One region of the Pseudalkalibacillus sp. JSM 102089 genome, then DNA from elsewhere that is predicted to be linked to it. Evidence: riboswitches for the same ligand, from Rfam matches in the RefSeq annotation. Region 1 holds a riboswitch; the other holds the start of a gene.
The links. A riboswitch is a leader RNA that binds a small molecule or an ion and turns the genes downstream of it on or off. The one in region 1 is predicted to bind S-adenosylmethionine.
Positions count from the first base shown of each region.

Region 2: linked by a shared signal. The riboswitch ahead of ABVF21_RS17435 (methionine ABC transporter ATP-binding protein) and the one ahead of ABVF21_RS11915 (YezD family protein) in region 1 are both predicted to bind S-adenosylmethionine.

Region 1 covers NZ_JBEWYW010000004.1:248,051-256,012, reverse strand. Annotated here, with positions in the region: gene ABVF21_RS11945 (sirohydrochlorin chelatase) at 1-658, opposite strand, end outside; gene cobA (uroporphyrinogen-III C-methyltransferase) at 672-1,457, opposite strand; gene cysC (adenylyl-sulfate kinase) at 1,514-2,122, opposite strand; gene sat (sulfate adenylyltransferase) at 2,137-3,285, opposite strand; gene ABVF21_RS11925 (inorganic phosphate transporter) at 3,310-4,374, opposite strand; gene ABVF21_RS11920 (phosphoadenylyl-sulfate reductase) at 4,380-5,102, opposite strand; gene ABVF21_RS11915 (YezD family protein) at 5,214-5,357, opposite strand; SAM riboswitch class I at 5,454-5,559, opposite strand; gene ABVF21_RS11910 (NfeD family protein) at 5,675-6,331, opposite strand; gene ABVF21_RS11905 (DUF1002 domain-containing protein) at 6,401-7,276, opposite strand; gene ABVF21_RS11900 (hypothetical protein) at 7,459-7,794, shown strand; gene ispG (flavodoxin-dependent (E)-4-hydroxy-3-methylbut-2-enyl-diphosphate synthase) at 7,934-7,962, shown strand, end outside.
Region 2 covers NZ_JBEWYW010000009.1:67,699-75,660, forward strand. Annotated here, with positions in the region: gene ABVF21_RS17410 (2-isopropylmalate synthase) at 1-31, shown strand, start outside; gene leuB (3-isopropylmalate dehydrogenase) at 48-1,154, shown strand; gene leuC (3-isopropylmalate dehydratase large subunit) at 1,182-2,588, shown strand; gene leuD (3-isopropylmalate dehydratase small subunit) at 2,604-3,194, shown strand; gene ilvA (threonine ammonia-lyase) at 3,191-4,201, shown strand; SAM riboswitch class I at 4,334-4,443, shown strand; gene ABVF21_RS17435 (methionine ABC transporter ATP-binding protein) at 4,623-5,645, shown strand; gene ABVF21_RS17440 (methionine ABC transporter permease) at 5,638-6,306, shown strand; gene ABVF21_RS17445 (MetQ/NlpA family ABC transporter substrate-binding protein) at 6,330-7,169, shown strand; gene ABVF21_RS17450 (L-lactate dehydrogenase) at 7,221-7,962, opposite strand, start outside.

The DNA of each region.
Region 1 (7,962 bases):
GATAGAAATCTGGACCATCTCCATCTAACTTACTTATTTTATGTTCCATTTCTCTCATTAGAACACCTGTAAATAAAAGATAAGGAATGACAAAGATCTGACTATTAGTGCCGTTTTTAGCGTGTTTAATTCCTTCATCAAAGGTTGGAGTTGCAGCTGCAAGATAGCACACAGAGACCTTTTTAAATCTCATCTTTTCAAGGATTCGCCTTGCGATTCGATCTAAATCTCTTATTGTATCAGGATCACTACTTCCTCTCCCTACAAGTAGAGCACTTGCATCTTGTTGAATGGAAACTCCTGTCTCCCTTACTCTTTCTTCTATAATAGAGATCAACTTATCGTGAACTCCGAAAGGACATCCCATGTGAAAAGTTATGGATGGAAATTCTTTAGAAACGCGCTCTACTTCATTCGGAATGTCCTTCTTTACATGAGTTGCTGCAAGTAATAAGACGGGTACTACCACGATTTCTTTCGCACCTTGTTGTACACATGTTGATATACCTTGATAAATATCGGGCTTCGATAGCTCAAGAAAACATGTCTCTTGGATTGGATACCCAAGTTCTTTTTTACACTTCTCAACAAATTCTACCGCTTGATTTTTTCCTTCTTTCACGCGACTACCGTGACATATATATAGAACGGCTTTCACTATCCACCACCTCCTATAAGGCGCTAACGACCGACCTAGTGCTTTGTTCATCTCGTGACATTTTCTCAAACCAATTCAGTTTCGACCTTAAGTTTACCACTTCACCCACGATAATCATGCTTGGGTTTTGCACTCCTGCTTTCTTTACATCTTCTGTTATTGTCTCAAGGGTACCCGTTACCGTTTGTTGCGTTTGTGTTGTTCCCCAGTGAACAAGCGCAACAGGAGTTTCTTTATTCCTTCCATATTTTCGAAGCATCGAGCAAATATAAGGTAAATTTTTCACTCCCATATAAATGGCGAGTGTATCTATACCTTTCGCAAGACTCTCCCAGCGCAATTCTTCTTCTTCGCCTTCTTTACGGTGACCAGTTACAAATGCAAATGTTGAACTTAGTTCACGATGTGTTACTGGAATGCCTGCATACATAGGAGCAGCAATACCAGAAGTAATTCCTGGAACGATTTCAAAGGGGATTCCATGGTTTGAAAGGACTTCGGCTTCTTCACCACCTCGACCATAAACAAAAGGGTCTCCTCCTTTTAACCTTGTGACCACTTTCCCTTTAAGGGCATGCTTTACGAGAAAACGATTTATGGTTTCCTGTTTTAGTGTGTGGTAATCAGGTAACTTACCGCAGTAAATTAACTCGACCCCTTCTTTTGCGTAATCCAGAAGGTCTTTATTGATTAAGCGATCATAGAGGATCACATCAGCCTGCTCAATACACTTTACGCCTTTCACTGTAATTAAGTCGATGTCTCCTGGTCCTGCGCCAACTAGATAAACTTTCCCCATCTGATTTCCTCCTCCACGAGATGATTTTATTCTTTAAAATCACTTAAGCTCAAAAGTTATTGATTTATAATCAACCCTTGCTTTACTAAATAGGACATCACTTTATTAGCACATTCTTCTCTGGAGTGGTTGTCCGTATCAATGGTGATTTCGGGATTGATCGGTACTTCGTAAGGAGATGATACGCCTGTGAAGTGAGGAATCTCGCCACTACGAGCTTTTTTGTATAATCCTTTAGGATCTCGACTCTCACACTCATTTATTGGACATTTCACATATACCTCAATAAATTCACCTTGTTGCAGAAGTTCACGTACTACTTGTCTATCACTATGGAACGGGGAAATAAATGCAGTGATTGCGAATTGACCGCTATCAACTAGTAGTTTAGACACCTCCCCAATACGTCTAATATTTTCCTTGCGATCTTCTTCTCGAAAACCAAGATCCTTATTTAAACCCTGACGGATATTATCACCGTCTAGAACATAGCTTTGGACGTTTAATTCATGAAGCTTCCTTGAAACATCATTTGCCAGTGTTGATTTCCCGGAACCAGACAAACCTGTAAAGAAGAGTACTGCACTTTTATGCTGATTTCTCTGCTGCCTCATTTCTTTTGTTACCACTGTATCGTGCCAGGTTAAATTATTGTTCACTGTCATCTCAAATCTCCCCCTTATGCGTTCACTGTCTTCTCACTCATTCCTTTAATTAGTACCTCCACAACCTCAGGACGACTAAATGTTGCCGGAGGCTGCTCCCCATTTCGTAAAAGGGCACGTACTTTAGTACCTGATAAAATGACGTGATGCTCATTCCCATGCGGGCACGTTTTGGCCGAAGCCATGCTATCGCACTTCTCACAGTAGAAACTGTGTTCAAAGAAGAGTGGTGTAATTCCTAATTCCTCGCTTGTAAATTGACTAAAGATTCTCTGGGCATCATAAGTGCCATAGTAATCACCTACTCCGGCATGATCTCTCCCCACAATAAAATGTGTGCATCCAAAGTTTTTTCGAACAAGCGCATGAAAGATTGCCTCTCTTGGCCCTGCATACCGCATAGCAGCAGGGAAGACACCAAGATGCACACGATCTTCAGGGTAATAGTTCTTAAGTAGAACTTCATAGCTTTCCATTCGAATTTCTGCTGGTATATCATCTGATTTGGTTTCACCTACAAGAGGATTCAAGAACAAGCCATCCACTGTTTCAAGTGCGGTCTTTTGAATATACTCATGCGCTCGATGAACTGGATTTCTTGTTTGAAATCCTACAACTTTCTTCCAGCCCTGACGTTCAAAATAATCTCTTGTTTCAGATGGATCATAATGATAGCGGTCAAACTTGCCTTTTTCGGTTCTTTTAATAAGTGTAATTGGTCCACCAATGTAAACATCTGGTCTATCGTAAAATTTTTTCACTCCTGGATGTTCACTGTCCTCTGTTAAATACACGTGGCGCGCCTCCACTCCCTTATCAGGAGTATATTTGGATTCCACTTCTATTGTGCCGTACACAGTCCCATTATTAGTTAACTTCACTTTATCACCAATTACGATCTCAGCAGCTCGTTCGTGCGTAACTGGCAACGTAATAGGAATGCTCCATGGCAACCCGCTTTCTAATTTGAGGTGATGAACGACTGACGTATACTCATTTTCATTAAGAAAACCAGTTAACGGACTATACGCTCCAGTTCCGATTAATTCCAGATCACTTAACGCAGTAGTGTCTAGCTCAATTTCTTGAATAATCCCATCAATTTCAGTATTAGGTTTGTAACGGTTAATCAATGTTCCTCCATGCGCGTTAATTGTTGCCATCTTAATCCCTCCAAATTGAATTTATTATAAGCTTCCTTCGTCTTGTAATGTCCCCTTTTGAGAGCGAATCGATCGAATTAAACTTCCTGACCCAAGCGTCGCTAGAATAACGCTGCCAATTGCAATTAATGTATATAAATCACTTTCTAAAAAAAGTTTGATCATACTATAAGAAATAACTAAAGAAAAAACCGGTGAAACTGCCCAAACTTTAATCATTCGCGTAATGACATCTTTCTGCCAAAGCTGAAATCCATCTTTAGCCGTTCCAATACCAATGATCGATGAGGTGGTAATCTGGGTAAGCGGCACCGGAATCCCAAATAAGGAAGCTCCAATCACAAGTCCAGCGCTCGTACCTGATATAGCACAACCTTCACCAAGTGAAAACTTTGTGATGCGATAACCATTCGTTTCAATAACACGTTTACCAAATACTAAAGCACCTAAAGCAACAAAAGCTCCCCCAAGAAATGCCCCGTGAGAAAGGGATAAAACACCCGCTCCAACTAGCGGTCCAATCGCATTTGCGACGTTATTCATTCCTGCTGAAAAAGCTTCTAGAAAACCGGCTACAATTAAAAAAATGGTGAGTGGCTTTTGCCAATTTGAAGTAAGTTTGATTCTTTGTTTTAAAAGACCTAAAAATTTCCCCACACTGAGAGCTGTAGCAAAAGCAATAACTGGTATAACGATCCACAACAACATAATGAACATCACATTCTGAAAGTACAAAGCACGGTAAGCAATACCAACTCCTACCACTGCGCCCACAGTAACTTCACTTGTTGATAATGGAATCCCCATCATATTTGCTAGAAAGAGCGCTGTTGTAGCTGAAATGAAAATAATCAAGATAACCTTTAGACTGAGTACGGAAGAAGGTATAATGCCACTCCCCATTGTTTTAATAACATTACCTCCACCTAATGTGGCACCACCAACAATCCCAATCGCACAAACACTCAGTGCTACACTTCTTCTTTTAATCGCTCCAGCCCCGTAAGCCACTCCCATCGATGCCGCAGCTCCACTAGCGCCAATATTCATAGCAAAAAAGAGAGCCACCGTAATAACTAAGGTTGTCATGACCGTCACCGATTTGGTGCTGAATCAAGATGCAAGCCGCATTCCGTTTTTTCCTGATTTGCCCATCTCCCAGCTCTAGAATCACTACCTTCCAATACGCTTTCAGTGCATACCGCACATCCTATACTTGGGTAGCCTTTATTATGCAGGGGATTGTATGGTAAATCCTTTTCGTACACGTACCTCCAAACATCTTTCCATGTCCAATGAATAAGTGGACAAACCTTAATCGCCTGAAACTTATCATCTCTATTGAAATAATTTGTCTTTTGTCTGAGTGGCGACTGCTCTCTCCTTAACCCTGAGATCCAGGCACTTACATGATCTAATTCTTCATGCAATGGTATGATCTTTCTCAAATTGCAGCACTGTCCCGGGTCTCGCTCCCATAGAGCATCTCCTTTACTTAATGCCTGTTCCTCGACCGACTCCTTTGGTTGCTTTAACTTAATATTTAGAGATGGATATTTGGCTTTTACTTTATTAATTAGCTCATAAGTCTCATCAAAATGGAGACCTGTATCCAGAAAAACAATTTTCGCGTTCTGGTTTATTCGGGAAATCAAATCAATTAGAACGACACCCTCAACACCGAAACTACAAGCATATACAATATCATCTTGGTAAATTTGATACGCCCGCTTCAGAACTTCAAGAGCCCCTTTCGTTTCTGATTCAACGTTGAATTCAGGTTCCTTTCCCGACCAATTATCATAGAACCAATTCATTTCTAACCCTCCCAATTCCGATCAAGGAAATATATTTTAAAGTTTAAAAAAAGAGGCGATTCTAACCTTTAGGGTTAGAATCGCCTCTAGTTTCTCTAGTCAGCGCCAATATTAAAGTCGTTCTTTTTCTTTTCTTTCAAGTTGAACAACTTTCCCATCTTGAACAACAAGCGTAATTGATCCAAATTTCAACGAACTTAGCATTCGTTCTATGCGTACAGCAACGTCTGAAAAATTCTGGTCTTTCGTTCCCATCATGCAACCTCCCTTTGTCGTAATAATCATGAGGAGAAGCTTATAAATGAAAAAAGCCTTCCCAAATTGGAAAGACAGATCAGGTTACCTTAATTCACCTTATCTTCCAAAATGGACTCCATTTTGCTGGAAGTAGCACCTTGCCAATCAGGCAGGTTGCTGGACGTCAACGGGCCAGTCCCTCGGTCTCTCTTGATAAGTTATTTTCTAAATCTTAACTATTATCTAACAACATGTCAACCCTAGTTTAGAGATCGGGATAAAGGGATTAGAAAAGAATATGAAAAAATCCCCGAATCTATGACTCGGGGACCATTTTAAATTGGATGGCGTTTACTTTCTTCTTTTTTCTCTTCTATTAATATACGCGTACCATCTACAGACGTAATAACTACTGCCGTATCCTTATCGATCCAACTTCCAACAGAAATGGCGCTATACTTTTTCTCATTGACTTGTATTGTTCCACTTGGTCGAAATGGAGTAATTGTCATAGCCGATTCTCCAACTAAACTCTTATACTCAGAGTTCATGGAATTATACCCCATTTCACTGCTTAACCGATCCTTTAACGTCATTTTCGTCCACATAGAGCGTGCGGGGAAAACACGCAAAAACAGGAATGAAGCAGCTGTACCAATTAAAAAACCACTTGAAACGAGAAGTCCATAAAGGAAAGTTGGAGAAGGAATGGCCACGGCTGTAACCATCATAATTAATCCAATCAAACCAAATGTACCATCGTTGAGTAATTTCCCATCAAGAATAACTAAGCCTAAACCAACAGCAAACACAAGTCCCATCCAGAGAATTGATGATAAAGAAGTAAGATGGAAACTAAAATAAAATGTGAGCAATAGTATTCCGATCAATCCAAAAATACCTTTTACACGAACAAGTAACTCAGCAAACAAGAATAGCACGCTAAGTAAGACGATAAGAAAGCCAACTGCTGGCAAAGATAGAATTTCCATCCTCGCTCCCTCCTTTTCCTTCTTCTCTTATACGTTCAAAAGGGAAGAAAGTTTCAGTCACTTGTCACTTTACGATTGAAATACCCCTTTTATTCCATCAATAATCGCAATAAAGAAATCAATGATTTTTTGAATAAATGACTGTGTCTCGTCTTTATTTAAAAAATCGTCTAGATTTTCTCTCGCGTTCTGCAACTGACTTTTCATTTGATCCCAATCAATATCAAGATTTTTCATTCGATTAAACAGTTCAACAAGACCATCCAACTCATCTTGAGTCAATTCAATGCCTGAATCGTTAGCAATTTGCTTGATAACTGTTCTTAAGTCATCTTCCGTCTCGGGTGGGTTTGTAGCAATTTCATCCTTAATCTTAGTCATTAGCTCCGTTGCTTTATCTGCGCCAATACTATCGCTCAATTTTGCAGTAGTGACGAGCTCTTCATTTGCTACTTGTTTTTGCTCCTCAGGTATCACTTCATCTGTGCTTAATTCATAAGCTTTGATTAAACCAGTTAATGCGGCCGTACCTGAAACCTCCATTGGTGCTGTCACATAAACATCAGCATCTTTTACTCCAGCTGTTATTAAAGCATTTGCGTACATTTCATCTGTTACCCAATTAATATTTTTTGTGTCAACGCTTAAACCAGCATCTTTTTCACCAATGGTTATGGAAGAAGAAGATAAGGCGCGGGTACCGATTAGCGCTTTACTTATATAATTCCCAAGATATTTATGCTCTTCTTCATTTGATACCGTTACCGTCATTGCATTTTCCGGAGCTTCCATTTCATCAACTAGCTTCTGTTTTTGCTCTTCAGATAGATCTTCACCAAGTGTAACGATAACATCTCCGACGCTCGCATCCGCTTGTACCACCATAGGAATAATAGACATCATTAACACCATCGACAATAAAAACGGCAATCCTTTTTTAAGCATGTTTTTGGTCTCCTTTTAACGTGAGGCTCTAATGAAGAGTAACTCAGTTAATCTCCCCATCTCTTAGTATTCTACTCGACACTCGATCGAAAGAAAAGATAATTCACTAGGAAATCTGTCATATCATGGAAGGACAAGCATATCGTAGTACAAAGGAAATCATTCTGAAGGAGTTGCGAGAGATGCGAAAACTATTGTTAAGTTCCCTATTTCTGCTTGTCCTTCATACAACTTATTATGATTTAACAACAGGAACCCTTACAAATAACAGAGCTATTTCAGAAGTATCAGAAGCAGTCGAAGTAGTGTCACCTGAAAAAAACTCTCCCTATGTGGTTTATAAAATAAATGCTGGCGATACTGTTCTTTCTTTAGTAGAAAAAGCGAACGGCTCAATACCGGTTCCGATTGAAACGGTCGTTCACGATTTTGAAACATTAAATAAAATTCATCCAACTCTTATACAAATTGGGAAAGAATATAGGATACCTACTTATGACCAAACATCTGCTCAATGATTATTTCTTGTCAATAGCTCTCTAAAGTTGCTACAATGGGATAGTATTACAGATGAGTCTTATTCCCTACAAGGGAGTATATAAAAGCGATCTAAATCATGAGGTAAGCAATCCTACATGTAAAAGGAGCGATTTTCGCATGAATGAAATTACCCACCGTAGTCAAAC
Region 2 (7,962 bases), on a different contig from region 1:
CTATCAAGTTAATAAAAAAGCGCACGTCTAACAGGGAGGTTAGAAGGATGAAGAGAAAAGTTGCGGTATTACCCGGTGATGGAATTGGTAAAGAAGTAATGGAAGGAACGATGAAAGTTCTAAATGCCGTGGCAGATCGATTTGGCCATACGTTTGAATTTCAAGAGGGAAGAATTGGAGGGGCTGCTATTGATGAGGATGGCTCGCCACTACCAGATGAAACGCTGCGCATCTGTAGGGAAAGCGATGCTGTTCTACTAGGTGCTGTCGGTGGTCCTAAGTGGGAAACTCTTCCTGGCCATCTTCGTCCTGAACGAGGTCTTCTTGGTATTCGAAAAGAACTAGGCTTGTTTGCAAACCTTCGTCCTGTGACGGCATTTGAGAGTCTATTAGATGCATCTCCACTTAAACCGGATCGGATTAAAGGTGTGGATATGTTAATTGTTCGCGAATTAACGGGTGGTTTGTACTTCGGTACTCCGAGTGAGCGTCGTCAAAATGGGAAAGAAGTTGTTGATACGCTTCATTACACAAGAGAAGAAATCGAACGTATTGTGGATCAGGGATTTGAAGCTGCAAGTAAGCGAAACAAGAAATTAACGAGCGTAGATAAAGCGAACGTTCTGGAATCAAGCCGAATGTGGAGAGAAATCGTTGAAGAAAAAGCGAAGAATTATCCTGAGGTAGAAGTGGAGCATATGCTTGTCGATGCGGCAGCAATGAAACTGGTTCAAAACCCGGCTCACTTTGATGTTATTGTAACGGAGAATTTATTTGGAGATATTTTGAGCGATGAAGCCTCGATGATCACAGGATCACTTGGAATGTTGCCTTCCGCAAGTCTTCGTAGCGACGGTTTTGGAATGTATGAACCAGTACACGGTTCAGCGCCAGACATCGCAGGGAAAAACCTTGCGAATCCACTGGCAATGATTTTATCAAGTGCAATGATGCTGAAGTATTCATTCGATATGAATGAAGAAGCGGAGTCAATCGAAAAGGCTGTGAAAGAAGTACTTGATGCTGGATATTATACGAATGATCTTGCAAATGGCTCGCCGAAAGCACTTGGGACAGACGCTATGATCAAGAAAGTGATTTATCAATTAGAAGAAGCGGATGCCACAGCAGGCATCATGGAAGCATACGCTTAATGACAAACAGGTAAGAGGAGGATGGGTGTGGAGCCGAAAACGATTATTGAAAAGATTTGGGATAAACACGTTGTGCATGAAGAAGAAGGTAGCCCGGATCTCCTATATATAGACTTGCATCTTGTTCATGAAGTGACTTCTCCGCAGGCCTTTGAGGGTCTGCGGATGAATAATAGAAGTGTAAGAAGGCCAGATTTAACCTTTGCTACTATGGACCACAACGTTCCAACCATTGCACGTCATATTATTAATGATCCGGTATCAAAAGTGCAAATGGAGAAGCTTGAAGAGAACTGTCATGAATTTGGAGTTGAAATCGCCGATATTAATCATCCAGATCAAGGGATTGTTCACGTTATTGGTCCTGAGCTAGGCTTAACGCAGCCAGGAAAAACGATCGTTTGTGGTGACAGTCATACCTCAACACATGGGGCGTTTGGGGCCCTAGCCTTTGGGATTGGAACGAGTGAAGTAGAGCATGTTCTTTCTACTCAAACGCTATGGCAATCAAGACCCAAAACAATTGAAATACGTGTGAACGGACGCCTTGGTTCTGGGGTGACTGCTAAAGATTTAATTCTTGCTGTTATTGCCAAATTTGGTGTTAATGCAGGTACTGGAGCAGTTGTGGAGTACACAGGCGAAGCGATTCGAAATATGACAATGGAAGAACGTATGACTGTTTGTAATATGTCAATTGAAGCTGGCGCAAAAGCAGGGCTTATTAGCCCAGATGAGACTACCTTTTCCTATTTAAAAGGAAAAAGACATGTTCCAGAAGATTTTGATCGAGCTGTTGCTGAGTGGAAAGAACTCGCATCTGATCCAGGAGCAAAGTATGATGAAGTGCTCGAAATTGGAGCTGACGAAATCGAGCCACAAGTAACATGGGGCACTAATCCTTCAATGGGATCTTCTGTCTATGCTCGCGTTCCTTTCCCTGAGGATTATGCAGATCCAGGTGACCAAAAAGCAATTAAGCAAGCCCTTGCCTATATGGATCTTAAACCGGGAACGCCTATTCAAAATATAGATATTCAATATGTTTTCATCGGATCGTGTACGAATTCGCGATTAAGTGATCTGCGTTCGGCCGCTGATATTGTTCGTGGTCGAAAAGTTCACGAAGGTGTGACTGCTCTCGTAGTACCAGGATCTAAATCAGTGAAGGATGCAGCTGAAGCAGAAGGGTTAGATACGATCTTTAAAGAAGCTGGGTTTGAGTGGCGAGAAGCAGGATGTAGCATGTGTCTTGCGATGAATGATGACATTGTTCCACCAGGCGAGCGCTGCGCGTCTACATCTAACCGTAATTTTGAAGGGCGTCAGGGGAATGGCGCTAGAACACATCTTGTCAGCCCAGCTATGGCTGCAGCTGCTGCCATTGAAGGCCGATTTACAGACGCTAGAAAAATAAAACCTCTTGTAGTGTAAAAGGAGTGAGACGTCCTGGAACCGATTAATAAATACAAAGGGATCGTTTATCCCCTTGAGCAGGTTAACGTAGATACAGACCAAATTATTCCGAAGCAGTTTTTAAAGAGAATTGAACGGCAAGGCTTTGGTCAGTTTCTTTTTTACAATTGGCGGTTTGATGATGATGGTCATCCGCGTGAAGATTTTAATTTGAACGAACAACAATACCAGCATGCTTCTATTCTAGTGTCGGGTAAAAACTTTGGGTGTGGTTCATCAAGAGAACATGCTCCATGGGCCCTTCTGGATTATGGGTTTCGAATTGTCATTGCGACAAGCTTTGCTGATATCTTTTATAACAACTGTGTAAAAAACGGTATACTTCCTATCGCTCTTGATCAAGAAACGATCTCGGAGCTTTTTCAAAAAGCGAAGGATGGATACGAACTTAGCGTAGACCTAAGTAAACAGCAAGTAATTGATGGAGAAGGACTAAATGCGTCGTTCGAGATCGATCCTTATTGGAAAGAAATGCTGTTAAATGGATGGGATGAAGTATCTCGAACTTTATCTCTCGAAGATAAAATTAAATTATATGAAGAAAAACAACTTGTAGGAGAGTGAATGACGTTGGGAATTACCAGGAGAAATATAACGTTCATGTCGTAAAAGCAATGGAGAATTTGCTGGAAGCCGTCCACAGGACCCCGCTTCAGCAGTCGACAACGCTTAATGATTATACAAATAGAGATGTCTTCATGAAGATGGAAAACCTTCAACGAACGGGTTCCTTCAAACTTCGAGGTGCTTATAACAAAGTTGCGTCGCTAACGGATATTGAGGCAGCGCGAGGGATTGTTGCTGCATCGGCTGGAAACCATGCTCAGGGAGTGGCGCTTTCTGCTAGAGAGCGTGGAATTAAAGCTAAGATTTATATGCCCGTCCATACACCGACAAGCAAAATTGATGCGACGCGATCTTATGGAGCAGAGGTTGTTCTTGAAGGAGAATCGTATAACGAAGCGTTTAGTGGAGCGGATCGTGAGCGTGTTGAGAAAGGGGCCACATTCGTTCATGCTTTCGATGATCCTGAAGTAATGGCAGGACAGGGAACGGTTGCACTCGAAATGATGCAACAGTGTCCTGACTTAGATGCGATTCTCGTGCCTGTTGGAGGTGGAGGATTGTTAGCTGGAATGGCGATGGCGATTAAGTCGTTCTTTCCTCACGTGAAAATCATCGGGGTCCAGGCTTCTGAAGCATCTGCGACATGGAATCGATTTAAAGGTACTGGTCCTCTTGTCCTTCAATCTGTCAAATCGATTGCAGACGGTATTTCTGTGAAAGAAGCTGGAAAATTAACCTTTCCAATTATTGAAGAGCTTGTTGATGATATGCTAACCGTGTCAGAAGAAGAAATTGCTGCAGCGATTGTCTTTATGCTTGAAAGACACAAAACACTTGTAGAAGGTGCAGGTGCTGCATCGGTAGCTGCTGTCTTATGCAAGTCTAATCGTTTAGAAGGTAAGAGAATTGGTGTTGTTGTTAGTGGAGGGAATGCGGATCTTGCGAAAATATCCCTTTATAAACAACTTTCTCAACGAGCGAAAACCATCAGGCGAATAAGCTGATGGTTTTCTAATGGGGTTCAACGTATATATTTTAGATTATTCCGACTTTTTGCTCAGTAATTGACACTCATAAAGTACCATGCTAGAATTCATTTAGCACTTAACCACAGTAAAGTAATAACAACTATATATCTCTTATTCAGAGAGGTGGAGGGACTGGCCCTATGAAGCCCGGCAACCGTCAAACGACTCGTTTGAAAAGGTGCCAATTCCTGCAAAGCGATTGCTTTGAGAAATGAGAGGAAGACATCGATTTATCAAATGCCTTTCTGCTCAAAGCAGAAGGGCATTTTTTTACTTTACTATACAAAGTGATAAGCGAATTAGGTTTCTAAGTGCATAGAAATAAAGAACAAAGGCATGGGACTTAAGTCCTGTTTCAGGTAGCTGATCATGCAAATGCATAAAGGATGTGAGACATGTGATTGAGCTTAAAGGCATTAATAAGACCTTCTTTTCGAAATCCGGGAAGGTGGAAGCCGTTAAGGATGTTAACCTTGAAGTCAAAAAAGGCGAAATATTTGGTGTTATTGGCTACAGTGGTGCTGGGAAAAGTACGCTAATTCGAATGCTTAACCTTCTTGAGAGACCTACTGATGGGACAGTCACAGTGGCTGGTAATAATCTATCTTCTCTTAAGGGAAAAGATCTTCGTGCAGCAAGACAGGAAATTGGAATGATTTTCCAGCATTTTAATATTCTCTGGTCAAGAACGGTACGTGATAACATCGCGTTCCCTCTTGAAATATCAGGTGTTCCGAAAGAAAAGAGAATGAAGCGTGTTGATGAATTAATTAAACTTGTTGGACTCGAAGGTAGAGAAGGAGCTTATCCTTCACAACTAAGTGGTGGACAAAAGCAGCGAGTGGGTATTGCGAGAGCACTTGCTAATAATCCAAAGGTTTTGCTTTGTGATGAAGCTACTTCTGCTTTAGATCCTAAAACGACGGATAGCATTCTGGAACTTCTGACTGAAATTAATCACAAGCTTGGCCTTACGATTGTCCTTATCACGCATGAAATGCACGTCATACGAAAAATTTGCCATCGTGTAGCCGTGATGGAGAATGGACGAGTAGTGGAGAATGGTTCTGTCCTTGAAGTTTTCCACCATCCGCAGGAAGAGATTACGAAAGACTTTGTTAATCAGCTAAGCGAGCCTGAAGAAATGAAGGAATCGATTGCACATCTGGCAACGAGTCAGGATGGAGAACTTGTTCAGTTTACCTTTGTGAAAGGAAAAACAGGTTCACCACTTGTGACAGAGTTGATTCGTAAATTTGATGTAGAAGTCAACATTATTCAAGGGAAGATTTCTCATACACAGGATGGTCCTTATGGAAAACTTTCTGTGTTCCTTAAAGGGGAACCAGCTGTGGTAGAAATGGCCTTGAATTATGTGCAAGCCCAAGGTGTTAAAGCGGAGGTGATTACGAATGACTGAATCGTTATTTCCTAACGTCAGGTGGGAATCTATGTGGGAAGCCACTCTACAAACAGCGTACATGACGGCAATTTCGGTGCTGGCAACGTTTATTCTCGGAATCCTCCTTGGATTATTGTTGTTTCTAACAGGTAGAGGGAACATATGGGAAAACAAATTTGTGAATAGTATTATTGCCGGAGTCGTGAACTTATTTCGCTCCATACCATTTATTATTTTGATTATCTTGCTTATCCCTCTTTCGGTTTACATTATAGGGACAATGCTAGGTGCTAATGCTGCCCTTCCAGCCCTTATTGCAGGAGCGGCGCCATTTTATGCGAGAATGGTTGAAATTGCTTTACGTGAAGTGGATAAAGGGGTCATTGAAGCTTCTCAGTCAATGGGAGCATCCAATGGTTCGATTATTTTTAAAGTGCTTCTACCAGAAGCAATGCCAGCCCTTATTTCAGGGATTACTGTGACGGCGATAGCTCTTGTAAGCTACACCGCTATGGCTGGTGTCGTAGGCGCAGGGGGTCTCGGAAACCTCGCTTATCTTGAAGGTTTCCAACGGAACAATCCTGACGTGACACTTGTTGCAACAGTATTGATATTAGTAATTGTTGCGATTCTTCAGGTTTGTGGAGACGTTGCAACACGAGTAATAGATAAAAGATAATAAGGAGAAAAGGAGAGGTTATGATGAAAAAGTTTTTATCGCTAATAACAGTTCTTGCTCTTGCGGTTCTTGCTGCATGTGGCAACAATGGCGGAAACAGCGAAGGTTCTGGTGACGGTGGAGATTCGAAGAAAATCGTAGTAGGTGCATCAAACATTCCCCATGCTGAAATTCTTGAAGAAGCTAAGCCGATGTTAGAGGAAAAAGGAATAGAGCTTGAAATTAAAACATTCCAGGATTACATTCTACCTAATAAGACGCTTGCAAATGGTGAATTAGATGCAAACTACTTCCAAACAATACCTTATATGGACTTGCAAATGGAAGAAAACGATAATTATGACTTCGTGAACGCTGGAGGCATTCATATCGAGCCAATCGGTGTTTACTCTCAGGATTACAAGAGCTTAGATGAGCTTCCTGATGGTGCTCAAATCATAATGAGTAACTCTGTTTCTGACCATGGACGTATGCTGTCATTACTTGAAGCACAGGGCCTTATCACATTAAAAGAAGGTGTAAAGGCTTCAGATGCAACAGTTGAAGATATTGCTGAAAACCCTAAGAATATTGATTTCAAAACAGATGTTGAGGCTTCACTGCTTCCACAGATTTACCAGCAAGGTGAAGGTGATGCAGTGATGATCAATACAAACTATGCGATTGATGCAGGACTTAATCCTCAAGAGGATGCCATTGCACTTGAAAATTCAGACTCACCATATGTGAATGTGATTACAGTAAACAAAGGTGACGAAGACAATGAAGCGATCCAGGCGTTAGTAGAAGTTCTTCATTCTGATGAAATTCAAAGCTTTATTGAAGAAGAATACGATGGCGCTGTTGTACCAGTAGACAAATAAGAAAGAAAAAAGGTTCTCCGTCATTTCGCGGAGAACCTTTTTTTACTCATTTTAATGTTGGAAAACTGGCTTCATCGCTTCTTTTAACGTTTTTGCAGAATGGTGCAATTGATCTAGCTCGGTTTGATCAAGGTCAAGTTCAATAATTTCACGAATGCCGTTGTTATTCACAATTGCGGGAACTCCGATATACAAATCATCTAAACCATACTCGCCTTCAAGTAACGTAGAGATGGTAAGAATAGAGTTTTCATTTCGTATAATCGCTCTTGTTAACCGTACGAGGCCCATTGCGATACCGTAGTATGTTGCTCCCTTACGATTAATGATATGATAAGCAGCATCGCGAACATTGACGAAAAGCGCATCAAGATCTTCTTTAGCCTCTGGTCTATCTTTAATAAGAGACATGATTGGTCGACTACCGATTGTAGCATGACTCCAGACAGGAAGTTCAGTATCACCATGTTCTCCAAGAATATAACCATGTACATTTCTAGAATCTACATTGAAATAGTCGCTCAGTAAATAACGGAATCGTGCAGTATCGAGAATCGTACCTGAGCCGATAACCCGTTCTTTAGGCAAGCCTGAGAACTTCCATGTCGCATAAGTAAGTACGTCTACAGGATTCGTTGCAACGATAAAAATACCATCAAATCCGCTTCCCATAACGCTTGAAACGATTTTTTTAAAGATCGCTGTGTTTTTATCAATAAGGTCTAAGCGTGTTTCACCTGGTGCCTGATTTGCACCCGCTGCGATAACGACAATATCTGCGTCTTTGCAATCG